DNA from 3 places in the Lactococcus sp. S47 genome. Region 2 is predicted to be linked to each of the others. Evidence: riboswitches for the same ligand, from Rfam matches in the RefSeq annotation. Region 2 holds a riboswitch; each other region holds the start of a gene.

Region 1 (10,777 bases), on a different contig from region 2:
ATGGTAGATTTTCTGGGTATAGCATCTCATCTGCTGTAGTCAGACCAGTTTCAGTAATTACTTTATAGTGAAGGTCACGAACCATTTTTATCCCATTGATAAGGTCTGTATGTCCATCTGCATCAGGTTCATGAATGAGACCTTTATAGCCATCTCCGTTTGTCCGCGGTTTTGCAGTATAAACACGCATCACAATAAAAATTTTATCTTCTACTTCTTTTTGAAGTTTTGACAATCTGTGAGCATATTCTAGAACTGCAGCTTCATTATCCGATGAGCAGGGGCCAATGACTAAGAGGATTCTATCGTCTTCACCCTTAATTATCGCTTCAAGTTCCTTATCACGTTTTTCTTTCTTTTCTCGTTGCTCATCATTTAAATGATTTAGCTCTTTTACATCTTTAATGTTAATTTTGTTACTGAGTTCTTTAAAAGTCATCTTTTACCTTTTTTCTATAGTTTTTTAGTAAAAATACTTAATAATATTTTACTTGCAATAAATTTTTTCTATTTTACTTTTTATGTGCCTCCTTTATAATAAAAAAAGACGTCCCAGGGGACGTCTTCTTTATCCCCTAGATGATTAACGAACATCAAAGAGGACCCACATTTTATTAGCCAAAAACTAATGTGGATCATTCATAAAGAAAAAATAAAATTTTTTAAAGTTGTTAATCATTTTGGAACCTCGATATTTAATATTATTAGTTAGTATAATTAAAATTTTTTGATTTGTCAATTATTTATCTATTTTTTCTTAATTTTATTTCAAAATTTCTTTTTACATAACTTTTATTATGTATCAAACGGTAAATAAAGAAGAAATTGAAGCATGGATGGAGTGTGCTGTATTTGCATTATTCATCGTATAGAGGTGAATTCCAGCAACATCCTCTGTTACTAAATCAACGATTTGGTCGATGGCGTAAGCAATTCCAGCATCCCTTAAAGCTAAAGGATTATGTTCATATTTTTCGAGTATTCTAATAAATTTTGCTGGTAATGGCGTATTACAATTTTTTAATAGACGAAGAATTTGATTTCGATTGACTACTGGCATTATTCCGGCGAATATCGGAGTATTTATCTCAGCAATTGCGCATCGTTCTTGAAAATCATAGAAACTATCATTATCAAAAAATAGTTGCGTAATTAATCTGTCACAACCAGCATCTACTTTTTCTTTCAGATAATGAAAATCACTCACTCGATTTACTGATTCGGGATGAATATCGGGGTAGCAAGCACCTAAAACTTCAAAACTATCATCATAATCTTTGATAAATTTAACCAAATCACTTGCAAATTTAAAATCATCTTTCATCGGTTCATCGCTGATATCACCTCTTAAAGCAAGAATTTTTTTGATTTGTTTATCTTTTAACCGTTCCAAAATTTCGATCACTTGAGCTTTATCTAAATAAGCGGCAGGTAAATGAGCAACCGCTGGAATATCTAGTGTATTGTTTACATAATCAGCAAACTTTATAGTTGTATCTCCAATATTATCATAATTATTGTTACTACAAGTTACACTGATAAAATCTGGCGAGAGAGTTCTTAGGCTATCCAAGGTCTTTACCAAGTTGGTACTTCCAATTTGAGTTGTAGGTGGAAAAACTTCAAAAGAAAGAATTTTGGAATTACTTGTCATATTCAACCTTTTCCTTTCTTAACACCCTAGTTGCCTCAACTAAGTGTCTTAAACTAGGAATGGTTTCGGCATTACCACGTGTTTTAAGACCACAATCAGGATTTACCCAAACTTGTTCAATTGGTAATTTGGCCAATATTTTTTCTAATTGATTTTGTATTTCTTTTACGCTAGGTATTCGTGGAGAATGAATATCATAGACTCCAGGTCCAACCAAAGTTTGAAAATGGTGAGCTTTCAACGCATCGATAATTGATAGCTCACTTCTACTTGCTTCAAAAGAAATTACATCAGCATCCATTGCGTCAATGGATGGAATAATATCTTCAAATTCAGAATAACACATATGCGTGTGAATTTGTGTTTCCGGTTTTACTTTAGAGTGAACTAAACGAAAGGCAGGAATTGCCCAATCTAGATATTCTTTATACCAATCACTTTTGCGAAGAGGTAACTTTTCTCTCAAAGCTGCCTCATCAATTTGAATAATCTTAATGCCAGCTTTCTCTAAGTCAAGAACTTCTTCTTGAACAGCTAATGCCAATTGTAAAGTACTTGCTTTTAACGAAATATCTTCTCGCGGAAAAGACCAATTTAGAATCGTTACCGGACCTGTCAGCATTCCTTTTACTGGTTTAGATGTTTGAGATTGAGCATAGGCTGACCAACGGACGGTCATAGATTTTGGTCTAGTGACATCAGCCCACACGATTGGAGGTTTGACACAACGTGTTCCGTAAGATTGAACCCATGCTTTTTGAGTAAAAACATAACCTTCTAACTTTTCTCCAAAATACTCTACCATGTCATTTCGTTCAAATTCACCATGAACTAAAACGTCTAATCCAATATCTTCTTGGAGTTTAAGACATTCTTTTATTTTTTCTTCTAAGAATGTGTCATAATCTGCTTGGCTTAATTCTCCTCGCTTATTTTGTAGCCGAACTTTTCTCACCTCTGCCGTTTGAGGAAATGAACCGATGGTTGTGGTTGGTAAAAGTGGTAAATTAAGCGATTGAGATTGACTTGCTCGTCTTTCCACTAGTGACGGTTGTCTAGTAAAGTCTTTTTCTGTTAATTTATCAAGTTTTTGCTTAAGTTTAGTATTTTCACGAACTCTTTCATTTTCAAAAAGTTCGATATTCTTCTTCAAAAAAGAAGTGTTTTTATTAAAATAAATATCGGAAATTTCATCAATTTCATTTAATTTTTCTGTGGCAAATGAAAAGTGTTTAAGAATTTCTTTTGATAATTTAGTTTCGTTTTTAACTGTTACCGGAACATGTTGTAAAGAGCAGCTTGTATTAATTACGATATCTGCTACTGCATCTAAAGCGGTTAGTAGCTCAAGTGTCTTTTGATAATTATTACGCCAAATATTTTTTCCATTTACTAGTCCTGCAAAAAGTATTTTCTCTTTGGGAAAACCGTATTTTTGAATAAGAGTTAAAGAATCTCTTCCTTCTATAAAATCAAGACCAATACCATCAAAATCAAGCTTTACTATTTCTTTATAGCTATCACGAACATCTCCAAAATATGTTTGAAGAAGTATCTTAAGGTTGTTTTTACTCTTAAGTAGTTCTTCATAAATACTCACAAATAATTTTTTTTCTTCTTCAGTTTGGTCTAAAACAAGTGCTGGTTCTTCAATCTGTAACCATTCTACTCCTAGTTGATTAAGTTCTTTTAGTAGTGTTTGAAAAGCTACAATAACATCATATAATACTGTATCTTTCGTGGCTCCTGACTTGTAATCTGCTAAAACTAAAAATGTATATGGGCCAATAATTGTTGGTCTGGTTTCAAATCCAGCAGATTTTGCTTCCTTATATTCATTTAATAATTTTGAAAAATTTGCTTTAATAATCGTATCTTTGTTAATTTCTGGAACTAAATAATGATAGTTTGTATTAAACCATTTTTTCATTGGTCTTGCTTTTACGTCATTTTGTTCATCTTGGAAACCACGCGCTAATGCAAATAAAGTATCTAGTTCATTTAATTCTAAATTTTTATAAGACTCTGGAATTGCACCAAGAGCAATTGATAAATCTAAGGTTTGGTCATAGAAAGAAAAGTCATTGGAAATAGGTGAGTCAATCCCAGCTTCTTTTTGACTTTTCCAATTTTCCAACCGAATTTCTTTGGCTACTGTTTGTAATTCTTCTTCTGTAATTTCTTTACGAAAATATTTTTCAAGAGCAAATTTTAATTCACGGTTTGAACCGATACGTGGGAAAGCAATAATTGATTTTTTCATAGTCATAGTCTCCAATTTTTAATAGGTCTATCTTATCAAATTTAATAAAACTTTAATAATACATTTTTAATATGATGACCTATAGTTTAAAACTATATGAAAACTCAAAAATAAAAAGTCCAAATAAATTTCTTGGACTTTTAGTGTATCTTATCTTATCTTCTATGCATGAGATGAATTTTAGATTGTAAAAATGGTGGGATTACAATTGAACTTTCTCGATCTTCTTTAATAATTATTGATTTATCTTCTAATTTATCGATTACTTTAATAAGATGTGGAAGAGAAATTTCTAATTTTTTGAAAAAGTTTTTTCCTTCTTCTTCTATAGCAGTAACGTGGTAAGTCTGATCAACTTGTGCTTCATCAAGTGTGAGTTCCACTTCATTTTTCAGCCAAAATGATTCTGTAGGAATTTCTGAGCCGTGAGGGTCAGTTGCTGGATAGCCCATCAGGACATATAGAGATTCAATCAACCTTGGTGATGAAGCATGTTCTAAATTTTCGGCTTCATCGTGCACTTCCTCCATTGTATATCCAACCTTCTCAAAAAGAAAAGTTTCCCAGACCCTATGACTTTTTAAAATAAATCTCGCTTCGTGATTTCCTAAGTCTGTAAGTGATACCCCATAATAAGGTTTATGAATAACAAGTTCTTTTTTGGCTAATCGTTTAATCATTTCAGTGGCGCTTGGTGATGATACTGATAATTTTTGAGCAATGGCATTAATACTAACAGATCCATTATTTTCATTTTTTAGGCTATATATTGCTTTTAGATAGTCTTGTTCATTTTTTGATGTTTTCATTTTTTTACCTTACTTTTCTTGATTTAATTATAGCATAGACTATACCAAAGTAAAATAAAAGTGGGATAAATTATCACCACTTTTATTTTTTATTTAAAGTAATTCACCGTATTTTGAAACAAATATTTTTTTAAATATGGTGACAAGCATCATATACATCACTACTGTTAAAATTAGCCATGGGAAAAAGTTAATTGGTAAAGCCATTAAACCAATTGAATGTCCAAAGCTTGTGAATGGAATGATTGTGAGTCCAATGATTCCCATGAAAGTTAAGATTGTTAGTGGAGCCGAAGCACGACTTTGTAAAAATGGGATTTTAGGAGTACGAATCATATGGATAACCAAGGTTTGAGTCCACATTGATTCAACAAACCAACCAGTATGGAAGAGCGCGATAAATCCAATATATGCTGCACTTCCAGGAACAAGAGAGCTAAATGGTCCAAATGTTGCTGGACAAATCACAAAGAACATTAGGAGATAAGTTGTAATATCGAATACGGAACTTGTTGGGCCAATCCACAACATGAATTTACTTACAGAACTTGCATCCCATTTTCTTGGAACAACCAAATATTCTTCATCGACATTATCCCAAGGAATAGCGGTACAAGAGAAATCATAGATTAAATTAAGTAAGAGAATATGAATAGATAACATTGGAATAAATGGTAAAAATGCACTAGCGATTAGAACTGAGAACATATTACCAAAGTTAGAACTTGCTGTCATTTTTATATACTTAATCATGTTAGCATAGGTTTTTCTTCCTTCAATAATTCCTTTTTCAAGAACCATTAAATCTTTTTCTAACAAAATTACATCAGCTGACTCTTTGGCAATATCTACAGCACTATCTACTGAAATTCCAACGTCAGATGATTTCATTGCTGCTGCGTCATTAATACCATCTCCCATATAGCCGACACTATTGCCTGAATTTCTAAGTGTTGTTACTATTCTGGCTTTTTGTTGAGGTGATAACTTAGCAAAAACAGAAGCTTCCTTGGCAACCTTTGCCAATTCATTATCATCTAATTGGTCGATATCAGAACCTAAAATAGTTTTATCAACTGGAAGTCCTACTTGTTTGCAAACTGAACGAGTAACTTTATCGTTATCACCAGTCAAGATTTTAACTGATACCCCATATTTATTGAGTGCTTTGATTGCTTTTGCTGTAGATTCTTTGGGTGGATCAAGAAAGGCAAGATAACCCATTAACACCATTTCAGATTCATCTTGAACCGAGAATGTATCTACTGGTGAAGGATTTGTTTTTTGAGCGACTAAAATCACGCGCATTCCTTCTTCGTTAAGTTCATCAACTTTTTTCAGAATGTATGCTCTGAGTTCAGGAGTTAAAGGAACAACATTTTTCTTATCTTCAACCAAAGTACAGATGTCTAACATTTCTTCAGCTGCACCTTTAGTAATCATTTGAGTTTTTGAAGTCGCTCCATTAGTATTGCTTTTTACTACAACACTCATCCGACGTCTTTCAAAATCAAAAGGAATTTCATCAACTTTTGTATATTTACTACTTAGACCACCCAGTTCAGGATTTTTATCTTGCTTGGCTTCGGCTCCTTCGATAATTGCCAAATCCATTAAATTCTTTAAACCAGTTTGGTAGTAACTATTCAAAAATCCATGTCTTAATACTCGAATATTTTCTTGCCCATGAATATCTAAATGACGCATTAATACTACTTTATCTTGTGTTAATGTTCCAGTTTTATCAGTACAGAGAATATTCATTGAACCTAGATTTTGAATAGAATTTAGGTTCTTGATGATTGTTTTTTCTTTTGACATTGTGACTGCACCTTTTGCTAGGCAAGTTGTCACAATCATTGGTAACATTTCTGGTGTTAAACCAACAGCAACTGCTAAAGCAAATAGTGCGGCTTCCATCCAATCACCTTTAGTGAAACCATTGATCAATAAGACAAATGGAACCATAACTAACATAAAGCGAATAAGGACCCATGAAACTGAGTTAACGCCTTTTTCAAAAGTTGTTTTAGTTGAGTCTTCGGTTACACTTTTTGCCATTTCACCAAAAATGGTCGCATCTCCAGTTGCAATTACAACTCCATAAGCACTACCAGAAATGACATTTGAACCCATGAAGGCTAGGTTTACTGACTCTGTGATTGAATCATCTTTTTCATCAGTAGCTAAATCTAGTTTTTCTACTGGTTCGCTTTCACCAGTTAAAGAGGCTTGGCTGATAAATAAGTCTTTTGCTTGAATAATCCTAAGGTCTGCTGGAACCATGTCTCCAGCTGATAGATGGATAATATCGCCTACGAGAACTTCTTCAATAGGAATCTCTTGACTTCCTGATTCTAATCTATGAACGTTTGTCGTCGTCGTAATCATTTTTAAGAGATTCTCAGCAGCATTTCCACTTCTAGTCTCTTGAACGAAACGCAGAATTCCTGAGATTAAAACCATTGTAGTAATGATAATGAGTCCTTGGGGATTTTTCTCACCAGGAGCTGCTAAGATAATATCCGTAAAAGCTGAAACTAATGCTAAGACAAACAATATAATGGTAAAAGGATTGATGAACGCTTGATAAAGCCGTTTAATAAGTGAAGTTTTTTTACCACGCGTAATCGTATTATCTCCATATTGTTCACGAGAGATTTCTACTTGTTCTTCACTTAATCCTTTATTTGATGTTTTAAATTTTTGAAATAGCTCCTCTTTTGTAGAAGTTTTTGCAAATTCTAATCTTGCATTTATTTCATTGTTATCTACAAATGTTGTAGCTCTTTTTGTGTTTTCGAGTGTTTTTCTAATTTTTTTCATTGGTCTGTACCTCATATTCTATAATATTTTTGTGTGTACAGTCCCAAACGTTAGGCACTTTAAAGAAGGTGATAAAAACGGAAAGCTGCTCTTATCACGTTAATTATCTGCGGCCTATCAGGCTCGGGACTATTAATACTCTGGGATTCCATTTCCGTTTTCACCTCCTTTTTAAATATAAAAAACCTTGCCTACAAAACTTAAACGTAGGCAAGGGAATAATTCCAAAAAAGATACCACTACTATAGAGCGAATCAGTTACAAGCTATCGTTCAAGCTTTAGCTCCGCAGGGCAATGTTGTTGCACTATTTCACGCCTTGTTTGTCGACGTGAACTGTTAGCCCTCTCATCGTGTCTCCACGACTCTGCGGCAGCAACCCGTATCCCTGCGGTAGCCTCACCTACCGACGATTATGTCATAGACATAACCTTTATTATTATAACTGACATATTCTTTTTTGTCAATCTTTTTTATTTTTAATTTACTATAGACTCTGTTGCACCATTCATTGCCCAATCTTTTGATAAAAATAACGAATTATCAATATGATAGTTGACCTTGCTTGGTGTCTTCATGAATTTTTCAATCGCTTTGTCTGTGGCTAACCAACCTTTAGTACCAAAGTGAACAGTATCACCAGAGGCATAAGGCGTGTTATACATATCTGTTAAGTCAGCAATTTGATAAAAGCCTTGACTGCGCAATTGTGTTTTAATTTTAGAGCTGAAATTTTCGAGTGTTGCTTTTGATACTCCAGTGTAAGATGACCATGAGCCATTTACTGGTTGAATAACAAATAAAACATCATTATTATTTTTGGCAAACACATTTAAGAGCTGTTGGAAATCTTGATACTCTGGACTTTCTAAATAGGAAACATGTTTTTTGTAATTTTCTAGATGTTTATATTTAGATTTTATTTTCTTATCCCAAACTTTATTATTGATTTGGAAAGGATTGTTATTTGAACTATCTTTTCCTTGGTCAACTGCCAATTTTTCTAAGTTTTCAGAGGTTGGATCATTGGGTAATTCTTTAGCAAACTTATTAATTTTTGGTGTAAGTCCAAGAGGTTGTGCTGTGAATTGTGAAACACTTGAGAAGAGTAAATCTTCTTTTCGCCAAAACTGAAGATTGGTCGCCACAGTCATTTTTTGTAGAGCGGTCAGTGGTTTTTTATCTGCTAGACGTCCAAGAGAATTATAAATCGTCTCTTCAGATTTAAGCGATCTAAATCTTAATAAATGTTTTGCAAGTTGGGTGGTGGTATCTGCTTTAGGGTTTGCTTCTTTTAACCAACCGTAAATCTCACCTTTGGATACAAAGTTTTTCAATTCACTTTCAACAATTCCTTGTTTTGAAAACCATTGTGGACTAATGACAAAAACAATTTTACGATTTTTTAACTCATTTGCCACAGAGTTCATGTAGAAAAAGTGGGTTAAAGTAGTTGTTCCTGGTTGTCCTACTAAGAATGGCGTAAAACCAGAATTGTATTTTTTGAAATAGGCACTTGGGTGAAAAGAATCCACATGTTCCATTTCTGATGAACCAAGAACTGGTAAAAACTCGGGGTCTGAATAGGCTTGTTTTTTAATTGAATAGCCTGTAAAGCTTGGAGTATTTAGTGGTGATTGAGCAAATTTAACAAGTTGGTCTTTTGAGTATTTCATACCAACATTTATTGGGAGAAATATCAGTAAGCCAACAAGGGCTAAAGCTGCAATTAATGGGCCAATGGCTCTAAAAATTTTAATTTTCATCCTTTTTTTCCTGAACGCGTGCTGCTATTTTATTTGCTGTATTCCAATCTTCACGGTCCATTTCTGATGGTGGAAGACTGATATCAAAAGCGCCTTCTAATTCAACAATGAGCATGATGGCTCTCATTGAATCAAGAATTCCTTCTTCAAATAAATCCATGTCTAAGTCTTCACGGAATTCGTCTGTGCCTGATACGGTTTCGATAATATCAAAAATTTGTTCTTTCATTTTGTTTCTCCTAATGTTTTTTATGATATGCCTAACGCCTTTTAGAAGTTAGGAAGTGGGAAATGTGGATCTATGCAGTGCATAATGATATGATTTGGTATTCCTGAGAAAATAAGGAAACTGATAAATACTAGATTAAATGTAATGAAAATACTTATAGCACTTGTCCATTTATTATCTGGAATTTTCCAGTTTTTACGTTTCTTCAGACGTTTCCATGCGTCATACCCAATCATTAACATAGCGTGGTAGAAACCATAAAGGATGTAATACCAAGTTAAACCATGCCAGAATCCCATGAGTAACATATTTGCGAGGTAACCAACATTTGAGATGGTTATCATATTTTTCGACCATTTTTTAACCATGAATGTTTTCACTAATCTCATGAATACAAAGTCACGGAACCAAAAACTCAAAGTCATGTGCCATCTTTGCCAAAAGTCATGAATATTTTTAGCTAGGAAAGGTTTGTTAAAGTTGTGTGGGAGGTCATATCCCATTAAATTGCTGACACCAATAGCAAAGAGTGAGTAGCCAGCAAAATCAAAGAATAGATAGAGTCCGTAAGCATACATTGATGATGAAACGTTCAAGAAGCTTGGGTGTATCGTTGCAGAGATTGCAATGCCATGTAGCCAATATTGGTCAATCAAGTATCCGATGATGAATTTATAAAGGAAACCTTGGAAAATTCTAAAGACACCTTTATTTAATAAATCAAGGTATTTTTCAGTGACAACTGGCGCTTTTAGTTCTTTAACAAAACGTCGGAATCGGTCAATTGGTCCTGATGAAATCGTTGGATAGAAATAGAGGAAATATAGAAATTCTTTAAGAGGAACGGCTTTAATAAGTCCGTCTCGTATTTCCATAATCATGGCTACTGTCTTAAAACTGATGTAAGAGATTCCTAAGAATCCAAGAATTGAACCTGGTCCAGGTCCTGGATTGAACAGAGGATGCACTTTGACAATCACTAATGGCAAAATAGAGAGCAGAATGATGAGGTAGAAAACAAAACTCTGATTCTTGTTTTGTTTTACTCGATACCACTCATAGAATTTTACAATGATGGTCTGGAAGACTCCGAAGCCGATTAATGCCCAAATTGTCACTGTTCCCGAAAATGTCAGCCAAAGAAAAGCGATGGTCAATAGGACTTGATACCACATGAGTTTTTTGCCCAGAAGCTGGGCAATAACGATAGGAATTAAAGCAAGTCCTAAAA
Region 2 (10,777 bases):
CTAAAATTATTGCACGAAATCTTGACTTAATTTATTTGGACACGGGCGCTATGTATCGAGTAGCTACTTTTGTTGCCTTGCAAAAGGAAACAGATGATGCAAAAGAAATCATTGAATTTATTGAAAAAAATCCAATTTCTTTTATGAATGGTCAAAAAGGTCAAGAAGTTTTAATGGGATCAGAGAATGTTACAGAAGTGATTAGAACAAATGAAGTTACAAATACTGTTTCTAAAATCTCAGCTATGACCGAAATTCGTGAATTCATGGTTGCAGAACAACAAAGAATTGCTAAAAATGGTGGAATTATCATGGATGGACGTGATATTGGAACAGTTGTTTTACCGAAGGCAGATTTGAAAATTTTCCTTGTTGCTTCAGTTGATGAACGAGCTGAAAGACGTTATAAAGAAAATTTGTCTAAAGGAATTCCAACCGATCTTGAGCGTTTGAAAATTGAAATTTCGGAAAGAGACCGCAAAGATAGTACACGAGCAATTTCTCCTTTGAAACAAGCAGAAGATGCGATATTACTTGATAGTACTGGAAAAACAATTAATGAAATTGTTCAATTTATTGAAGACAAAGCTAAAGAACTCATGTAAATGAGTTCTTTTTAATTATTAGATAGTCTAAAGATTGGTAAGATTTTGCAGGAATTATCAAACTTTGATATAATAATATGACAATGAATGAAAAAAAGTATAAACGCTTAGAATATTTGAGACATAACATCAATTATCTCACAATCCGAGAGCGTCAAGAGTACTATGACTTACTCAATGAACTAAAAAAAGCTGGAAATCAATCTGAACCCGAAGAATTCGAGGAATTTGAAGAATACGTCGAGCCAGAATATGAATATTCCGACTATGAACCAGAAAGCTTTCAAAAAAATACTTCCTCTTTTAATGGTAGAAATGCTAGTCGAAGAAATACGCGAGAAAGTTTTTCAAATCAAGAAAACAATAGAAATAAACCATCAAAAAAAGAAAGTAAATCTTCTAAAAAAGCTAAATCTGGCAAGAAGAAAAAACGTCACTGGTTAAGAACAATATTAACAATTATTGTTGTGATCATTGCGGTCATGATTGGTTTCTTTGTTTATGGATATCAAAGGGGCGTTAAACATGAGGGAAGCGTCGCTAAACAAGAAAAGTTCACAAGTTTAAAAAATTCGGACGGTTCTGTAAATATTCTTTTGTTAGGAGCAGACCAAAGACCATGGCAATCATCAGGTGTTGCTCATACCGATACTATTATGGTTTTACATGTCAATGGTAAGAATCATCAAACACAAATCGTGAGCTTTATGCGTGATACCCTTGTCAATATTCCTGATGTCGGCTCAAGTAATACTCCAGACTCAAAAATAAATTCTGCCTTTACAATTGGAGAACAATACAATAAACAGGGTGTGAATTTGATGAGTGAGACACTGAAAAATAACTTTGGCATTAATTGTCAATATTATGCAGTCGTCGATTTTTCAAGTTTTGCAACGATTATTGATTCTTTGTTCCCAACTGGCCTAAAAATTGATGCAAAATTTTCGACTGTGAATGGTGAGAATCTTTCTGCCGTACCTGTTCCCGATGATTTAGCTGCAACAGAAGGAAAAGTTTCAAGTGACAAAGACTTGACAGCTGAAGAAGCAGCCGCTTTAGGTTATCCTGATGGTGGTGGAACATTTATGATGATTAAACCAGGAACTCAAAAAATGGATGGACGAATGCTCTTGAATTATGCCCGATTCCGTCATGATGATGAGGGAGATTATGGACGAGTAAAACGTCAACAACAAGTTTTAGAAACAGTAATGTCTAAAATGAAAAATCCACTCTCATTGTTTACTGCTTCAAGTGCGTTGGGAACAACAAGAGCAGTTACAATGACGAATATTCCAAATTCATTTTTCTTAACTAAAGGAATTACAGCTCTTCTGGATATGAAAAATGGTATAAAATCAACAACAATTCCAGCTAACAATGACTGGGAGAATGCCTATGATATGTATGGAGGTCTAGGACTTTCAATTGATATGACAAAATACAAAGCGAAAGCCCAAGAACTTCTTGGTCAATAAAGAGAAAATTACTAACAGTTTTGTTAGTAATTTTTAATTTTAAATATTCATATGAAAAAAATGATGACAATTTTTTTCTTTAGTTATTGATTAATGGCTTATAAATAAATTATAAATTTGTATTTTTATGATATGATATGAGTATGATAATAAGATAAGTAGGTCTAATCCAATGATGTTTAATTATATTTATACTACTTTTTTGACAATTTTATACACAGTCGTGATGTCACTTTCTCTAAGCTTGTATCTAAAAGAGCGAGAAAAAAATTATTTATTGGTAAGTCTTTATTTTTTGCTTCTTATTTTAAACGGTTTAATAGTGACCATGTCCGAAACCTTTCAAATATTTGCAAATGACTATAATCGGCAATTTATGGTTAATCCAATCATTGAAACCATTTATTATTTGGCAACTTTTGGTATTGCCTTAAAATTAGTGACCGAATTATTTGAAGAAAAAATAACAACTTATCAATATGGTATTTATATTGTTTTTGCTTTATGGCTTATTGTTGTGCCTTTTATGGCAAATTCAGCGCTAAAGGTCTGGCTCTATTATTTTCCAAGCCAATTACTAACGGTCTATCTTGGAATTTATTTATTAATTCATAATCGAAAAATGATTCCTAAAAGCAGTTTAGGAAAATATGTAAAATTAATTGGAAGCCTAGCAATATTTTTTGGATTAGCTATAGTGGTAGAAGATACTTTTATTATTTATTTTAGAGATATTTATCATACAAATATGCTTAAAATCCATAATAGAAATGTTTCAGAAGATATTTTTCATATCTCACTTTGCCTTATTGCCATTAAATATTTTCTAACCAATTATCAAAAAGGCAACGAAGAAGTAGCGGTCATTGATAGTAGAAATGAAAAAAATGAGACTAATGATTCTGTAAGTAATTTTGAAGAAGATGAATATTACTTTGAAAGATTTATGGATAAATATGGAATCACTCAACGGGAAGGAGAAATTCTTGAACTTCTCCTTCAACGTAAACACAATCAAGAAATAGCCAATCAATTATATCTTTCTCTAGGAACAGTCAAAACCCACACTCACAATATTTTTATAAAACTCCAAGTTGAAAAACGTTCAGAAGTTTGCGAAGTCTGGGAAGCGTTTGAAAAATCAGAGCTTACTCAATAATCCTAAAACTCCATTTTTTAATGGAGTTTATTTTTATTTTAATTAAGAAAGCGGTTAAAATAGTTATAAACCTTACTAAACCTTTTTACTTAACCCTTTGATATCAAAGGGTTTTCGGCTTTTATAAAAGATTAAATCCTAGAGTTGATTGTTTTATATTTTTGCTCTTGATATACTGAAAACGTTCCCAAGAGGGAAGTCAAATAACTATTTTATTCAGGAGGAATAAAGAAATGGTAACAACAAACAAACGTGATTTCATCACAACAGAAGAGTACACTAAAGAAGAAATTCTTGATATTGTAACATTGGGCTTAAAAATCAAAGCGGCAATTAAAAATGGCTACTATCCACCACTTCTTAAAAACAAATCACTAGGAATGATTTTCCAACAAACATCAACTCGTACTCGTGTTTCCTTTGAAACAGCTATGACTCAATTAGGAGGACATGCAGAATATTTAGCACCTGGTCAAATTCAACTCGGTGGTCATGAAACAATAGAAGATACAAGCACAGTTCTTTCTAGATTGCTTGATATCATCATGGCGCGTGTTGATCGTCATGAATCAGTTAATAACCTTGCAAAACATACAACCATTCCAGTTCTTAACGGGATGTCAGACTATAATCATCCAACACAAGAAGTCGGTGATTTGACTACAATGATTGAACATTTACCAGCTGGTAAAAAATTAGAAGATTGTAAAGTTGTCTTTGTCGGTGATGCGACTCAAGTTTGTTTCTCATTAGGTTTAATCGCAACTAAAATGGGAATGCACTTTGTTCATTTTGGCCCTAAAGGCTACCAACTTAATGAAGAACATCAAGCAAAATTAGCTGCAAATTGTGAGGTTTCTGGTGGTACTTATGAAGTAACAGACGATGAAGAATCAATTGTCGGTGCAGATTTCCTTTATACAGATGTTTGGTACGGTTTGTATGATGCAGAACTATCAGAAGAAGAACGTCTAGCGATTTTCTTCCCTAAATATCAAGTGACACCTGAGATGATGGCAAAAGCAGGAGCACATACAAAATTTATGCATTGTCTTCCAGCTTCAAGAGGTGAAGAAGTTGTTGATGCGGTTATTGATGGTCCAAACTCAATTTGTTTTGACGAAGCCGAAAATCGCTTGACTTCAATTCGTGCCCTCCTTGTTTGGTTGATGTCCGATTATGCTGAAAAAAATCCTTATGATTTGAAAGCACAAGCCAAAGCTAAGGCTGAGTTAGAGGCTTACTTAGCCAAATAAGAAAGTGTATCATTTATGGAAAATGGAAAGAAAAAATTTAGTCTGTTTAGTGCTATTCTTTCTGTCATTTGTGTTGTTTTTGTTGCCGAAGCAGCAGCACCGGTTGCTGCTATTGGTAACTCGCAGTTCTTTTGGTGGATTGTTCTCATCGTTGCTTTTCTCTTACCTTATGGTCTAATTACATCTGAACTTGGAACAACTTATACTGGTGAGGGTGGGCTGTATGATTGGATTACAAAAGCCTTTGGTCATCGTTGGGGAGCGCGTGCTTCATGGTTTTATTGGGTAAACTTCCCATTATGGATGGCTTCACTTGCTGTACTTTGTCCTGATTTATTGCATACAATGTTTGGCTTTCAATTAAATACAGGTATTTCACTATTAATTGAATTAATTTTCATCTGGGTTATTGTTTTGATTAGTTTATATCCAGTAAGTGATAGCGTTTGGATTTTAAATGGCGGCGCAGTAATTAAGGTATTCTTAGCATTAGCATTAGGAGGCTTAGGAGTTTATTCAGCTTTGACTAAGGGAGTAGCAAATCATTATACTTTAGCATCATTACTTCCAAGTTTTGATTTGCATAGTCTATCATTTATCTCAGTAATCATTTTTAACTTACTGGGGTTTGAAGTCATTTGTACTTTTGCTGACAGTATGGAAAATCCTAAGAAACAAATCCCACAATCAATCATCATTGGTGGGATCGTAATTGCAGCGATTTATATGTTTTCGGCCTTTGGGATCGGTGTTGCTATTCCAACCGATAAATTATCGACAAGTTCGGGATTGGTAGATAGTTTCCAAGTGATGCTGGGTACACCGACAGGTTGGTTCATTAGTTTAATCGCTTTCTTGTTTATGCTGACTTTAGTGGGTAATATGGTTTCTTGGTCACAAGGGGTTAATAATATTGCTAGTTATGCTGCTGATAATGGTGATATGCCTAAATTCTTCTCAAAAAGACGTGCTTCTAATGGAATTTCTTGGGGGGCAGCTTTGATGAATGGGATTGTAGCGACATTTATTGTTGTGATTGCCCCATTATTACCCAACCAAGATTTGTTCTGGTCATTCTTCTCACTAAATTTAGTACTATTTTTATTGAGTTATATTCCGGTCTTCCCTGCTTTTTATAAATTGCGCAAGATTGACCCTGAGACTCCACGTCCATTTAAAGTGAGTGGTAGTGACGGAATCTTGAAAGTATATATGGCCTTACCAATGATTATTATTATCATATCATTAATTTTTACAGCCATACCCTTGCAATATGATAAGGCATCATTAACAGAACAATTACCGATTACAATTGGCGCAATTATTTTTATTGTGATTGGTGAATTAATTATTAAATTTAAAAAAATAAAAAAATAGGAGAGAAAAAATGGCAAAACGTATTATTGGTACAACACCAAAAGAAGATGGTTTTCGGATGCCTGGTGAATTTGAAGCTCAAGATCAAATTTTTATGATCTGGCCCGAACGTCCAGATAACTGGCGTGATGGAGCAAAACCTGTTCAGATTGCCTTTACTAATGTTGCTAAAGCAATTAGTAGATTTACACCAGTAACAATGTTAGTTTCACAATCCCAATATCAAAATGCTCGATATCAATTACCCGCTGACGTTCGTGTGCTTGAAGTTTCTAACAACGACTCGTGGGTTCGTGACTGTGGGCCAAGTTTTGTAATTAATGATAAGGGCGAACTTCGAGCAAATGACTGGACTTTTAACGCTTGGGGTGGACTTGTTGATGGTCTATATTTTCCTTGGGATCAAGATGATCTAGTGGCACAAAAAGTTTGTGAATTAGAACGTGTTGACTCTTATCGGACAGATGATTTTGTTCTTGAAGGAGGTTCGTTCCATGTTGACGGTCAAGGAACAGTTTTGACTACTGAAATGTGCCTTTTATCTGAAGGACGCAATCCTCACATGAGCAAAGAGGACATTGAAAATAAACTTAAAGAACATTTGAATGCTGAAAAAATTCTTTGGCTTGGGGATGGAATTGACCCAGAAGAAACAAACGGTCACGTGGATGATGTTGCTTGCTTCGTAGCACCAGGGGAAGTTGCATGCATTTATACTGAGGATGAGAAGTCACCTTTTTATGAAGCAGCACAAGATGCCTATAAACGCTTGAGCCAAATGACAGATGCTAAAGGACGTCAACTCAAAGTTCATAAATTGACTTGTCCAGCTAAAAATGTAACGATTAAAAAACAATTTAGAATTGATACAGTTGAAGGAACAATGCCACGTGAAGATGGAGATATTTGTATTGCTTCATATATGAATTTCTTGATTACAAACAAAGGAGTTATCGTACCACAATACGGTGATGAAAATGATGCTCTAGCATTAAAACAAGTTCAAGAGATGTTTCCAGACCGCGAAATAGTTGGCGTGAACACTGTTGAAGTAGTTTATGGTGGAGGAAATATCCATTGTATTACTCAACAACAACCTAAAGCCAAATAAGGAGTAGAGAGGATTTAACAGAAAATGGCAAAACGTATTGTAGTTGCTCTAGGGGGGAATGCTATTTTAACTAGCGACCCTACAGCGCAAGCACAATCTATGGCACTTAATAAGACTGCCGCACAATTAATGCCTTTAATAAAAGACAATGATGTTGAAATGGTCGTCACTCATGGAAATGGCCCCCAAGTTGGTAATTTACTTTTGCAACAACTTGAAAGTAATTCAGTTAAAAATCCGGCAATGCCACTTGATACAGCTGTTGCTATGACTCAAGGGCAAATCGGTTATTGGATGGCACAAGCTTTTACAGAAGCTCTTGCTAATAATGGAATGTCTGATGTTCCATTTGTTTCTGTAGTGACAAGAACAGTAGTTGATGCTAATGATGAGGCTTTTAAAAATCCGACAAAACCTATTGGACCTTTTTATAGCCAAGAAGAGGCTAAAAATATTCAGACTCAATATCCTGATTGGAAATTGATTGAGGATTCTGGACGAGGTTACCGAAGAGTAGTTCCTTCACCTTTACCTCTCAAAATTGTTGAAGCTAACGCAATTAAACCATTGTTAGAATCATCAGCTTTGGTTACAGTATCTGGTGGCGGAGGAATTCCAGTTATTGAAAAAAATAAGGGGTATCAAGGAGTCGAAGCGGTAATTGATAAAGATTTTTCGGCAGCAAAATTAGCAGAACTTGTTGATGCTGATGAACTAGTTATTTTTACCTCTGTCGGTGATGTCTTTTTAAATTTTGGGAAACCTAATCAAAAAGCTCTAGGAGTTGTACCAGTTAGCGAAATGCGTCAATATCTAGAAGAAGGTTATTTTGCGGCAGGTTCTATGAAACCAAAAGTGGCAGCAGCTGTCGCTTTTGTCGAAAATACTGGTAAGCAAGCCACGATTACTTCACTTGAAAATGTGGAAAACTTTGTTAAAAGTGGGGCAGGAACACGGATTGTACCCGATTTAGTTTAAAAAAAGTATTTTTCAAAATAATTTATTTAAAATTTGAAATAAAAAGAATTTAAGTAGGTTACCCATTTTAATTTGACAAAAAGTATAGCTAGTGCTATACTTTTTTTGTAGTAAATAAAAACTAATCATATTAGGTGAGGTTACTCTGAAGAACATAGGTTATCGCTCAAAACTGTCGAGAGACAATAATGGGTAAAGCAGGACTAGTCGAATCAAGGCTTTTCCAAGATAACTAGAAATATCATTTCTTACGTCTCAGAAAGCCAAAACTCAAATGTCGTGATTAAATAGACTAATAATCTATTGATTTTGAGAGCCTCCCTTTATATGAAAAGGAGGCTTTTTATGTCAAGAAGAAAATATCTTGATACAAAACAACCAAAAGTAAAATCTATTATGGGTGATTTTATTTTAATTGGTATTATTTGTTTGTTTGCATTTATTCTTATTGTGACACAAATAACTATTAACCAACCCCTTTCATCGTTACCGTCTCAAAGTTCAGTGGATGATGTCAAGAAAATGCACGATTTTTTATCTATTGGAAACCTTGCGTATTTTTCAATGCGAACAATGTTTCGCATGATTGTAGGAATGATGTGGTCAATTTTATTCTCTGTTATTTGTGGTGTATTGGCAATTAAGTTTAAAACTGCAAGAAGAATTATTTTGCCGATGGTCAATTTCTTAGAATCAGTTCCTTTATTAGGTTTCATGACATTCACTACTGCATTTTTACTTGGATTATATCCAGGTAATGTAATGGGAGCTGAAGCGCTTGCCATTTTTGCAGTATTTACTGGACAAGCATGGAACATCATGTTGTCACTTTACCAAATAATGGAAGTAGTTCCCAAAGATTTGAAAGAAGTAACATCACAATTTCGATATAGTGCTTGGGAAAAATTTTGGCGTCTTGAATTTGTATATTCAATTCCAGGCCTACTATGGAATCTTGTCATATCTCAGTCAGCAGCATGGTTTGCCATTGTTGCAAGTGAACAGGTTACCGTCGCAATCCCTAAGTCTGAAACTTTAATTTTGCCAGGAATTGGCTCTTATATTCAAGTTGCATTAGATCGCGCAGACTTTAAAGCTTGTGGTTTCGCTGTTATTGCTTTAATTATTAATGTCGTCATACTAAATTTCTTAGTTTTTCAACCTTTGGTTAAAGCTACTTATTATTATCGTTATGATGAAGGAACAACTCAAGGTAATCCTCCAAAATCAATTGTATACAATTTAGTAAAAGCATCTAATTTTGGAAAAATATTAATGAAATGGATTCAAAAAATAAAAGATTTCTGGATTTTTAAGTTACCTAGAGTTTGGTATATTCTTAGGATAAATCTTATTTTTAAATATCTAGGAAAAGTTAAGAAATATATTTCAATCATTTGGTATATCCTTTTAGGGTATGCGGTTGTTATCTCTGCTATTAAACTTTATAGATTCTTACCTCATGAAGATTTTTCAATAATCCCTCACTTAATGCTTTTAACTACATTGAGGGTAGTATTAGCAATGCTTATAGCAGCAGCGATTTTTACACCTCTTGGGGTTTGGGTTGCAAGTAACAAAAGACGTTTAAGCTTTATCCAACCAATTGGACAAGTTGTTGGATCGATTCCTTCAAACGTATATACTCCATTCATAGTAATTTTTATTAGTTTAGGGTATAAGCAACTTGAGTGGTGGATTTTGCCGCTAATCATGGTTGGTTGTCAATGGTATTACTTTTTCAATGTTATTGCTGGGTATTTAGCAATACCAGATGATATAAAAGAAGTCACAAAAATTTTTCCATTATCCAAGTTTAAGTGGTGGACTCGCTATCTCATTCCATCAATGTTTCCGTACTTGATAACAGCTATCATAAATGCTGCGGGAGCAGCATGGAATGCAGATATAGCAGCGGAAAGCCTACAGTGGGGTAAAGAAACAATAAATGTTACTGGCTTAGGGCAATATATTGCTGTGAATGATGGAATTAAAGATAAATCAGCACTTGGTACTTTGGCGATGTGTGCTGTAGTAGGATTGTGTATTATATTCGTTTGGCAACCACTTTACAAATATGCTAGAGAAAAATTCCATTATTAAAAAGGGAGGAAATAAGAATGGAAAAGAAAAATTTAATAAAAGTAACTTCACTCTGCAAAGATTATGGAGTAGAAAGATCAAAGAAATATATACAAGTTCTGAAAGACATAAACTTTACCGTAAAGGAAGGAGAATTTGTAAGTCTTATTGGACAATCAGGAGCAGGGAAATCGACATTATTGAGAAGTTTAGCTGGTCTTGTTCATCCAAGTCATGGAGAAATCATCTTTGAAGGAAAAAAGATTAAAGAACCGGATCCAAACATTAGTATGGTTTTTCAGAATTTTGCTCTATTCCCATGGTTAAATGTTTATAAAAATGTTTCATTTGGCATAGATAATAATTTGAAAATATCTAAAAATGAAATTAATGATAGAGTAAAAAAACTAATAAAAATGATTGGGCTAGAGGGCAATGAAAAATCATATCCAAGAGAAATTTCTGGCGGAATGAAACAAAGAGTAGGATTTGCTAGAGCTTTAGCCGCAGAACCTACATTATTATTACTTGATGAACCTTTTTCTGCTTTAGATGTTGTAACATCCAAACAGCTGTCAGATCAACTAATAAGTATGTGGTTAAGTCAACAAATTGTCACAAAATCAATTGTAATGATTACGCACGATATAGAACAAGCAGTGCAGATGTCTGATAGGATTATATTGTTAGATTCAAATCCAGGGAGGATTGCGAAAGTTTACAACATT
Region 3 (10,777 bases), on a different contig from region 2:
AAAAGGATTGGGATGATATTCCAGTAGAAGTTGAACCTTTTGTTACTATAATGGTTCCAGCTCATAATGAAGAAATAGTCATTGAAGATACACTTAATTATTTAATGACAAAAATTAATTATGAAAATTATGAGGTTCTAGTTACTGATGATGGTTCAACTGATAGAACTCCTGAAATTTTAAAAGAATTACAAGAAAAATATGATAAATTGCGCGTGATTAGAATTGAAAAAAATAAAGGAAAAGCGCATGCCTTTAATATTGGTTTAGGATTTGCAAAAGGAGAACTAGTTTTAAGCAACGATGCAGATACTGTTCCAGAACCTGACTCTTTAAATCGCTATATCAATTATTTTATTCGACAAGATTCTACTAACATCTCAGCAGTAACAGCTAATATGGATGTTCAGAATCGTGCAAAATTGATTGCGAAATCTCAAACAGTTGAATTTTCTAGTATTGTAGGAATTATTAAACGGACTCAACTTGGTGTGCTAGGGAGTATTTATGCCTATAGTGGTGCAAATACGATGTATCGAAAAGATGCCTTAATTGATGTCGGTTTGTTTCGACAAGATAGAGCCACAGAAGATATTAGTATTGCTTGGGACCATCAAATGGACGGTTGGTTATCATTGTTTGCGCCTCGTATTATGTTTTTTATGGAGGTTCCAGAATCTCTGAAAATGCTCTATCGTCAAAGGAAACGGTGGGCCAAAGGTGGTACAGAGGTTTGGCTGACTAATTTTAAAAAAGTATTTTTACACCCTTTTGACAACGTTGGCCGAACAATTATGTTTATTGACCAAAGTTTCAGCATTATCTGGTCATTCTTTTTCTGGATTTCGTCAGCAATTTTTATCTGGTCTTTATTTCAATTTGCCATTACCGGAAACTTAGAACGGATTTATCACATGTTAACGATGGCCTTTCTCTTTGTTTGCTTTGAAATGATTTCGGGAACTTTTCAATTAGTCGCTTCATTAATAGTTGATGACCGTGGAAGAAAAGTAAAATATCTATTATTTGCTCCACTTTATATGCTTTTTTACTGGGTAATGAATGCATTAACCATTGTAACGACTTTTATTCCAGCAGTAAAAACTATTCTAGGTTTAGGGTCTGGAACCTGGAAAAGTCCGGAGCGTAAAGGGATAAAAGTGACAAATAAAAAAGATAATTGAAATTACTAACGATAAAAGTTTGATTTTATATCTTATCATTTGAAAATTTTTGAGGAGTTAAAGTACTCCTTTTTTTGAATTAACTTTTTTTTAAGAAGACTAATAATAAAAATAATGACTTGTATAAAGACAACTAAGCGTAATTTTTAATCATCATAAATAAAATATTGTATTCATTATGTTATAATTAAATGAGAATTGAAGAATATTTTTTGGAGGTAAAGTTATGTTAACAGATTTTGAAAAACTTCGACGCGGAGTCGGATTTAGTGGGATAATTTCAATTATTATTGGTTTATTGATATTATTCTTACCTACAAAAACAGCAGCTATTGTCGCCGCTCTTGTAGGGGTAGCACTCGTAATTATGGGTGTCATTTATATTGGAGCAAATCTAGTCAAAAGAAGTGAAGAAAAAGGAAATTTCTGGAGAATTTCTCACCTCTTGTTGGGATTTATCTACCTATTTGCAGGAATTTTTGTTTTTTCAGATTTGAATGCAGCCGCAGAATCGCTTTTTGTCCTTATTGGTATTTTTGTAGGGATTAGTTGGATTGTAGATGGAATTGTAACTCTTACAGTTTTGACTAATTTCAATAGTAAATTTTGGGGGATTTTCTTAAGTGTAATTAGTATCATTGCTGGTTTTACTTTAGTATTTTCTCCGCTTTGGGGAGGGGTAACTTTGTGGTTACTTCTTGGAATCGAATTTTTAATTGTTGGGTTCATCAAAATGATTCACTATTACAGATGGGATAAATAGAAACGAAAAGGCCGATGAATATCGGCTTTTTTATTTATGCAACTTTATTAGAGATAAATAAAATTTTTATGGAACAAAATTGATAATGATTGGTCTCAAAAAAATCTAAAGAATATATTTGGAAGCGTCTGACAATTTTTTATTCGTGATATAATTTTTAGTGGACGTTTTTGACGTTCTTAGATTGGGGATGAGAATGAAAAATTATCTCAAATGGCTCAAAGATGAGCTAAAATCAATTAATACAGCCGGAAGCATCATGCTTTCGTTTATCATAGGAGTACAGTTGGCTTTCTTTTTAACGTCAACAATTACGGTCTTATCAATTATCACTTTGATTGCTACCTTAATGGGGTCGGCATGTACAGTTTACATGATGATTGGAAAACCAATTAATGGTCTTTTGGGGCTGATTAGTGCTTTGGGTTATATCTATATTAACTGGACTGCTGGTCACTATGCCTCTGTTTTAGATCAAATTGTTTTTGTTTTGCTGATTGACTTGCCATTGATTTTCACTTGGAAAACTTGGGGACATCGAATTGAAAATGGGGTCAAATTCATGAAGACAAAAGGATGGATTTTGACAATCATCAGTATGTTGGTTCTTTGGTGGCCAATTACAGTCATTTATACAAAACTTGGAGACACCAATCCTTTATGGGATGCTATTACTTTAATTATTGGAGCTGCGGCTTCAATCTTGGTTGTTAGAGGTTATGGGGATAGTTACTCACTTTGGCTCTTATCTGATGTGGTCATGATTATTTTATGGGCAACAGCACTTATGGATGGCTATTCTGCAAGTTCTTTAGCAATGCTTCTAACTATTACTTTCTATTTGGTTACTTCTTTATATGGAAAATTCTTTTCTATTTGGAAGAATGACAAGAAGGCAAGTGGAGAAGTAGTAACTGAGAGAAACTAAAAAGGGAGTTGCTCATTGAGCAACTTTTTTTATTTAAAGTATAACAAAAGCACCTACTCTCAAAATTAAAGTAGATGCCTTTATCGATTGGGATACTCGCCCATTTTTTTCTCCTTAAACTAATTGTTCTAAGTTTTGTACAGCTTCTTCAATAGTATTTCCAGCACCATAAATATTTGAATCATTTACAAGTGATGCTCTGAAGATATTATGAGAAGTATCTAGAGTTACTGTATATTGGAAAAATTTATTTTTGTTAGTGAATGTCATAGTACATTCTCCTTTCTTTATTTATTATACGAAAGGGAACCAAATTGGTTCATAACGAAATTCCAACTAAATTGTAGCATAAAGAAATCAGAATATCAAAAAAAGTGATTTAATATTTTCATAAAATTATATTTTTACTCCTAAGTAAAATTGGAAAAAAAGTCTTAAAAATAAAAGTTTCTTCTAAAAATATAGTGAGTGTTTAGTTGGACTTCTTAAATATTTTATCATAGAATATAGTAAAGGAGGCGTTTACAATGAGAGATGAATACAAGAAAATTTTAGTTGCAGTTGATGGCTCTGACCAATCGAAAGAAGCAATTCACGAAGCAGTCGCCATTGCCAAAAGAAATAAAACTTCATTATTTGTTTTACATGTTAAAGACGAAACAAGACTTCGGGGAACTCCGTATGCCTTGGCAATTAATTTGGATGATTTAGAAACAGAATCTAAAGAAATTATTGCTGAAGTTGAGGTTCTGATTAATGATGAAGTTGAGTTTGAAGTCCATGCCTTTACAGGAAATCCAAAGAAAGAAATCATTAATTTTGCAAAGCAATTTGAATTGGATTTGATTGTAGTCGGTTCAAATGGTAAGGGATTATTAGACAGGATGCTAGTAGGTTCGACGACAAGTTATGTTGTTAATCATGCGCCTTGCAATGTTATGGTTGTAAAATAACCAAAAAATCTTGGCGTAAGCTAGGATTTTTTATGAAGATTTATATGATGACAAAAGAATTCACTAGAGTTAGTGAAGAAAAGGATGATAGGGAAATGTAGAAAATAGGAGGAATGAGTTAATGGCGTCGAAACAGGAGTTAATTGATTATGTAGCAGACCGTACAGAACTTTCAAAAGTAAATGTAGCAAAGGCAATCAATGCCTTTGTCGAGGCAATCACTTACTATATTTCTGAAGGGACTCCCGTACATATTTCAAATTTTGGGACTTTTGAGGTTCGTAAACGTGCAGCCAGAGTCAGTCATGATGTTCATTCAAGAGAAAAAATTTTAGTAGGCGAACAAAATATTCCGGTATTTAGAGCTGGAAAAGCTTTAAAATTGGCTACGAAACAAGAACTATCTGATGAAGATATGGTGATTGAAACATTGAGCAATATGATTTTGGAAGTTCAGCATCATGATTAACACCTGTTAATGGCTATTATTTTCCAAATAGAATGATAAAAAACGATTCTTCTAAAAGAACCGTTTTTTTTAATTTATGAGCTCAACTAATAGATTAGCAATTTGAGTAGGTGTTTCCTTTTGTTTTCGACGAATCCATGATTGAGTAGTTCCAAAAATAGCATTAGCATAGTAGGTTGTCGCATAAATTTCCCCTAATTTTCCTAATTTAAGATGTTTAGATTGAGGGAAAAAGGAACTTTGAATAAGTTCTTTGAGTTTTTGCAACATAAACTGGTGGATTTCTTTGCTACCATTTTCCGAAAGAAGAGCGGCATATATTTGATTTCCTTTTAGAAATTCAAAAGTTTCAAGCATTGTTGCATGAATATTTCCGTTATTTTTTTCAAAGACATATTGAATAGTCTCAAAAAGTCGACGCTGATAGGCTTCAATCATGTCATATTTATCTTGATAATGAGTATAAAAACTACTACGACTAACTTTAGCTAATTTCACAAGTTCAGTCGTTGAAATTTGGTCAAAAGATTTCTCGCCTAAAAGTTGAATCATGGCATCTCGTAGTTGAAGTTTTGTACGATCTTTTCTGCTGTCATTAGACATTTAAAAGGGGACCTCCGTCCTTTTTAGAATGTAAGTGCTTTATTTAGACAGATTTAAAAATCTGTCCAAAACCGAATGGATAATAATTGTCAAATTTTCTAAAAAGTTTATAATACGTATTGTAACAGTTTTTGGACGTGTTGTCCATAAAGAAAGGGGAAAAGATGTTAAAAAAAGAATGGCAAGCCATTTTAAAGCACAAATTTTTTATTATTGTTATTATCGCTTTGGCACTTGTACCAGCAATTTATAACTATATTTTCTTAGGTTCTATGTGGGATCCTTACGGTAAATTGAATGACTTACCAGTAGCGGTTGTAAATTTGGACAAGACGTCTGAATTGAACGGAAAAAAATTCAAACTTGGTGATGATGTCATTGCTGAAATGAAAAAATCAAAGGATTTAGATTATCATTTTGTTTCGGAGGATAAAGCTTCTAAAGGGATAAAAAAAGGTGATTATTACATGGTTATCACTTTTCCAGAAAACTTTTCAGAAAATGCAACAACCTTAATGAATAAGAAACCAAAAACGGTTCAGTTAGATTATCAAACGACACGTGGTCATAACTATATTTCATCAAAAATGAGCGAAAGTGCGATGAATCAGCTGAAATCAGAGGTTTCTAAAAATATCACAGAAACTTACACCAAAGAAATTTTCGCTAAACTTGGTGATATGAAGTCAGGAATGAAAGAAGCTTCTGACGGTTCAAATAAATTGGCTGATGGAACTTCGTCAGCATTGAATGGTTCAAAAGAATTAAGTAGTAATTTGAATACTTTATCTTCATCAAGTTTAACTTTTACTGACGGCGCAAATAATTTGAATTCAGGCTTAAATAAATATGTATCAGGAGTGAATCAAGCTGCCAATGGTGGGCAACAACTTTCTTCTGGTGCTGACCAATTTGTCAGTGGAACGCAACAATTAGCAGCAGGTACACAAACACTGGCTGATAAATCAAAAGAGCTGTCAGCAGGAATTTCACAAATTTCTCAAGGGTCAGAAGCGGTGAGTCAATTACAATCGGGTGTGCAACAACTATCCGAAGGCTTAAGTCAAATGGCTCAAAAAACAACTTTATCCGAAACTCAACAGCAAAAAATTAGTGCTGTACAAAATGGTCTTACTGAATTAAATCAGGAGTTACAAAAAAATACGATTGACCCAAATTTGGCTGCCAATATCCAAAATAACTTGGAAGGTCTTGGAGCTACGGTCACAAATCTAGCTAATGATCAAGTGGTAGCCTCTAAGGCAGCAGTTGAAAGTACTGAGACTTTTAAAACTTTAAGCGAAAGTCAGAAAACAGATATAAGAAATGCACTAGATAATTCTGTTGGTGCTGGAGCAGTTCAAACCGATTTACTATCTTTAAATAAGAATATTAAAGGAGTCCAAGACAGTCTTACAAGTCTACTACCAATGTTTGGAAAAATTGCTGATCTTAAAACATTAGTTCCAGGCGCAAGTCAAATAATTGCTGACCTTTCAGGTGGTCTGAACGAAGTAAACACTAATGTAAACACAAAATTTATTCCTGGTATCAATCAGTTAAATGCTGGTTTGACGAATTTTAATGACCAGTTAACTTCTGGAAGTCGAAAATTAACTTCTGGTTTTGCCCAATATGCTGACGGAGTTAATCAAGCAAACGCTGGCGCTCAACAATTAGCAAGTAAATCAAAAGATTTACAAAGCGGGACAATGCAATTAGTTTCTGGATTGTCACAATTACAAGCGAATGGTTCAACTTTAACTTCAGGTTCAAATCAATTGGCAGGGGGTGCTCAACAAATTTCCTCTGGTTCACAACAATTGGCAAATGGAGGTTCAAGTTTAACAAGTGGTTTGGGAACGCTAAATACAGGGGCTAATAACTTGTCAACAGCGTTAACCAAAGCAGATGATACTCTCTCAGCAACTAATAATTCTAATGAAAATGCTAAAAAAGTAGCTGCACCGTTGAAACTTAAACATACTGACCATGACAATGTACCAGAAAATGGTGCAGGAATGACACCATACATGATTAATGTTGCTCTCTTTATTGGTGCCCTTGCGACAAATGTTGTGATTGGAATTGGTTTCTCAGGTGAAAAATGGAAATCTGGTCGCGAATTTATGTTGGCGAAAATTGGTACAAATGGTTTGGTAGCACTTTTACAAGGAATCATCGTCTGGGGAGCAGTTGCTCTTCTTGGATTGAGACCAAATCATTTGTGGGAAATGTTGTTGTCAGTACTTTTAATCAGCTTCGCTTACATGGCAATCAATACTTTCTTCTTAACGGCTCTAGGTAAGATTGGTGAATTCCTTATGATTGTAGTCTTAGTTCTACAACTGGCGACGAGTGCAGGAACTTACCCCTTACAACTTGCGCCTAAAATATATCAAGTCATCAGTCCTTGGTTACCAATGACTTATGGTTTAAAAATGTTACGCGAAACCATTGGTTTGAATGGAGCAATTTTACCAGAAGCAATTCTATTTGTGGTTATTATCGCTCTCTTTACTTTCATGTTGAGTTTCTTCAAGAAATTCTCACGTTTTGCATAAAATAAATTACTGACAGAAAATTTTATGAATAAATTTTTTCTGTCAGTAATTTTTTATCTAGAAATTTTAAAATAAATTTGGTAAAATAAAGCTGTAAAAAGAATTTGACAATTTGGATTTGTCCTAGAAAGCACATTCGTTCAACTTTTAAAGTTTTGCTTTTTATGACAGCCTAAGGAGATAAAATGGCAGATAAATACACAGAAGAGCAAGTGAATGAAATCAAGGACAAAATTCTCTCTGCCCTTGAAAACGTCATTGACCCAGAGCTTGGGATTGATATTATCAACCTCGGATTAGTTTATGAAATTAGCTTTGAAGATAACGGATTTACAGAAATTAAAATGACATTGACAACAATGGGTTGCCCTTTGGCGGACCTTTTGACTGAACAAATTCATGATGCTTTGAAAGAAGTGCCAGAAGTTGGTGAAATCAAGGTGAACTTGGTTTGGTATCCAGCATGGACAGTTGATAAAATGAGTCGTTATGCCCGTATTGCTTTAGGAATTCGATAAATATAATAAAAAACTCCTTAGTCAGCATTGACTAGGGAGTTTTTTTATTTATTAACGAAATTCATTATTCAATTATAAGCTTTTTGTCTGTATATTTTAATCTTTGGTATTTTATTTTAAAAAATAATATTTTTTTCTTAGTTCTAATTTCTAAAAACTTAGTCATAACAAGAGGTTTAAACCAATAAAAAAACATTTAATTTAGGTAATGCATTTGTTATTTGACTAAAAGTATAGGTCGTGTTATAATTTTTTTGCTTAGGAAATATTTTGAAAATTTAATTTAAGCAATTTTGGTTAGAGATTTTCTAACCATCGGTAGGTGAGGCTACCACAGGGATACGGGTTGCTGCCGCAGAGTCGTGGAGACACGATGAGAGGGCCAACAGTTCACGTCGAAAAAAGAAGGCGTGAAATAGTGCAACAACATCGCCCTGCGGAGCTAAAGCTTGAACGATACTGGGTACTTTAGTTCACTTGATAGTGTATCTTTTTGAAATCATACCTTGTCTACGTTCAACCGGCGTAGGCAATTTTTTTATAAAAAAGGAGGTGGTGAAAATGGAAGCACAGAATAACAGTGGCTCAGACCCTGGGAGCTATAGGAAGAAAGATAGCATAAAAGTGGACAAGCATTTTTATCACTTCAATCTAATCTAGTTCTCTGAGTTGGAGCTGTACAATCAAAATCTACTATAAATCAGAAATTGAGGTACAAGCCGATGACAAAAATATTAATTCATACAACAATAAAAAATAAGAAAATAAGAAAGAAAAAGTTATTCATTGATTTGCAACTAGAAATACTCTTGTCGTTCATTTGGAAAATTAACGAAGGGGGATTCATTTATGGATAAAAAAATTACAAAAAATAGTTTTTTAGATTTATCTATTTTGATTCCTTATTTGATTCTTTCAGCTGTTGGCTTACTCATGGTGTTTTCAGCAACTGTCCCCTATCAAATTAACCGAGGACTATCTCCTTATCGATTGGCAATTTCTCAAGGAGTCTTTATAATTATAAGTTTTGTGGCTTTAATTATTATTTATCGAGTAAAATTAAGAATTATAAAAAATGAAAAGATTTTAAAAATAATTTTTCTAATTATTATCTTGCTGATGATTTATTCAAGGGTGGGTCCTAATACATCAGCGAATGGAGCGCATGGATGGATTCCCTTACCAGGGATTGGAACTATTCAGCCGGTTGAATTTGCAAAACTTTTTACAGTTTGGTTTCTTGCTTCTATCTTTTCTAACAGACAAGAAGAGATTGAGAAAAATGATATTCAAGCAATTTTTAAGGGTAACAATCTCATAAAAAAAGTTGTAGGGGGATGGCGATTTCCGATTATCTTACTAATGATAGTGGAACTCAGTATGCCTAATTTAGGAAATACAGCAATTATTGGGCTCTTAGCCTTGATAATGATTGGTGCAAGTGGAATTTCTTGGCGATGGTTTTCAGGTTATGGGAAGATGTTGCTTACGATTAGTCTTAGTTTTTTGCTCTTTCTTTTTATCAGTGGAGGCGATTTGATTCCAGGATCTTATATTAATGCTCGATTTAAAGCATTCGTTAATCCTTTTACTGACTTGGCTTCTTCGGGTCATCAACTTGCTAATTCATATTATGCGATTGTAGATGGTGGCTGGTTTGGAAGAGGACTGGGGAATTCGATTGAAAAACAAGGATTTTTGCCTGAAGCTCATACAGATTTTATATTTTCAGTAATAGTAGAAGAATTGGGAATCATTGGTGGAATTATAATCCTAGCTGTCATTTTTTTCATGATTACCCGAATGCTTTTGGTGGGGATGCGGGCAAAAGATCCATTTAATTCAATGATTTCAATTGGTTGTTCATCTTTTTTGTTGATACAAGTTTTTGTCAATTTAGGTGGAGCAATTGGTTTGGTTCCAGAAACAGGTGTCACCTTTCCCTTTTTATCACAAGGTGGATCATCATTTTTAATTTCAACTTTGGCAGTAGGACTGGTTTTGAATAGCTCGGCTGACGAAAAATTAAAGAGTTTAAGTAAGTTATAATTTTTAATAAAAGAAAGAAGTATTCTTGATATGAAAAGAAAAGAAATTAGACAAAAGAAAAAAATAAAAAGGTCTAAAAAAGTATATTTTGTTCGTTTTATGTCCCTTTTTGTTATTTTAGTCGTGGCAGTTAGTGCGGTTATCTATGTTCAAGCAGAGAAAACATTAACGAAAACTCATGTAAATACAAAAATAAAAAGTTCTAGTATATCTGCAAAAAAACCACTAACTATCTTGCTCATGGGAGTGGATACTGGTGATAATAGTCGGGGGGGTGCAGATTCATGGAATGGAAATTCAGATTCTCAAATTATTTTAACATTGAATCCTCGGACAAAAACAACCACTATTATTTCAGTGGAACGAGATACGATGACGAATATTGAAGATGCATCTGGAAAAATTCAATCTACTCAAAAAATGAATGCTGCTTATCCTTTAGGATTTAATAATGGTGGGTTATCATCTGCTGTCACTTATGCCATGAAAACCATTGGTAATCAAGTAGGGCTTAATCTTAATAATTTTATGATTGTTAATATGGACGGTTTAGTAAATCTTGTGAATGATGTTGGGGGAGTAGAAGTTGTCAATGATACTAATGGCTCAGATGTCTATCAAGGGACTGATTCAGGTAAAATAACTTTGCCTGGTTCAGATAAAATTGTAGATAGTGGAGCGATTTATATCTCAAATACAGAACCTGAATATAAAGCTTATGTTCCTTATCTTTCAGGAAATCCTAA

The links. Region 2 has a riboswitch for magnesium ahead of IAE52_RS06105 (ABC transporter permease subunit). Riboswitches for the same ligand answer to the same signal wherever they lie in the genome.
Region 1: it holds a riboswitch for magnesium, as region 2 does, so the genes downstream of both, mgtA (magnesium-translocating P-type ATPase) here and IAE52_RS06105 (ABC transporter permease subunit) in region 2, are expected to answer to the same signal.
Region 3: it holds a riboswitch for magnesium, as region 2 does, so the genes downstream of both, IAE52_RS00250 (FtsW/RodA/SpoVE family cell cycle protein) here and IAE52_RS06105 (ABC transporter permease subunit) in region 2, are expected to answer to the same signal.

What each region holds. Positions count from the first base shown of each region.
Region 1 is NZ_JACVUB010000001.1:405,955-416,731, forward strand. It holds gene IAE52_RS01915 (3-deoxy-7-phosphoheptulonate synthase) at 1-439, opposite strand, end outside; gene metF (methylenetetrahydrofolate reductase [NAD(P)H]) at 803-1,654, opposite strand; gene metE (5-methyltetrahydropteroyltriglutamate--homocysteine S-methyltransferase) at 1,644-3,917, opposite strand; gene IAE52_RS01930 (metal-dependent transcriptional regulator) at 4,073-4,726, opposite strand; gene mgtA (magnesium-translocating P-type ATPase) at 4,820-7,552, opposite strand; M-box (ykoK) riboswitch at 7,809-7,969, opposite strand; gene dltD (D-alanyl-lipoteichoic acid biosynthesis protein DltD) at 8,031-9,317, opposite strand; gene dltC (D-alanine--poly(phosphoribitol) ligase subunit DltC) at 9,307-9,546, opposite strand; gene dltB (D-alanyl-lipoteichoic acid biosynthesis protein DltB) at 9,588-10,777, opposite strand, start outside.
Region 2 is NZ_JACVUB010000004.1:224,849-235,625, forward strand. It holds gene cmk ((d)CMP kinase) at 1-605, shown strand, start outside; gene IAE52_RS06075 (LCP family protein) at 683-2,086, shown strand; gene IAE52_RS06080 (LuxR C-terminal-related transcriptional regulator) at 2,415-3,245, shown strand; gene ptcA (putrescine carbamoyltransferase) at 3,479-4,501, shown strand; gene IAE52_RS06090 (APC family permease) at 4,517-5,878, shown strand; gene aguA (agmatine deiminase) at 5,889-6,989, shown strand; gene arcC (carbamate kinase) at 7,014-7,967, shown strand; M-box (ykoK) riboswitch at 8,087-8,256, shown strand; gene IAE52_RS06105 (ABC transporter permease subunit) at 8,313-10,070, shown strand; gene IAE52_RS06110 (ABC transporter ATP-binding protein) at 10,088-10,777, shown strand, end outside.
Region 3 is NZ_JACVUB010000001.1:44,560-55,336, forward strand. It holds gene IAE52_RS00205 (glycosyltransferase) at 1-1,184, shown strand, start outside; gene IAE52_RS00210 (HdeD family acid-resistance protein) at 1,411-1,947, shown strand; gene pnuC (nicotinamide riboside transporter PnuC) at 2,144-2,875, shown strand; gene IAE52_RS00220 (hypothetical protein) at 2,990-3,145, opposite strand; gene IAE52_RS00225 (universal stress protein) at 3,403-3,828, shown strand; gene IAE52_RS00230 (HU family DNA-binding protein) at 3,950-4,297, shown strand; gene IAE52_RS00235 (TetR/AcrR family transcriptional regulator) at 4,367-4,900, opposite strand; gene IAE52_RS00240 (YhgE/Pip domain-containing protein) at 5,065-7,464, shown strand; gene IAE52_RS00245 (metal-sulfur cluster assembly factor) at 7,650-7,982, shown strand; M-box (ykoK) riboswitch at 8,290-8,451, shown strand; gene IAE52_RS00250 (FtsW/RodA/SpoVE family cell cycle protein) at 8,832-10,031, shown strand; gene IAE52_RS00255 (LCP family protein) at 10,062-10,777, shown strand, end outside.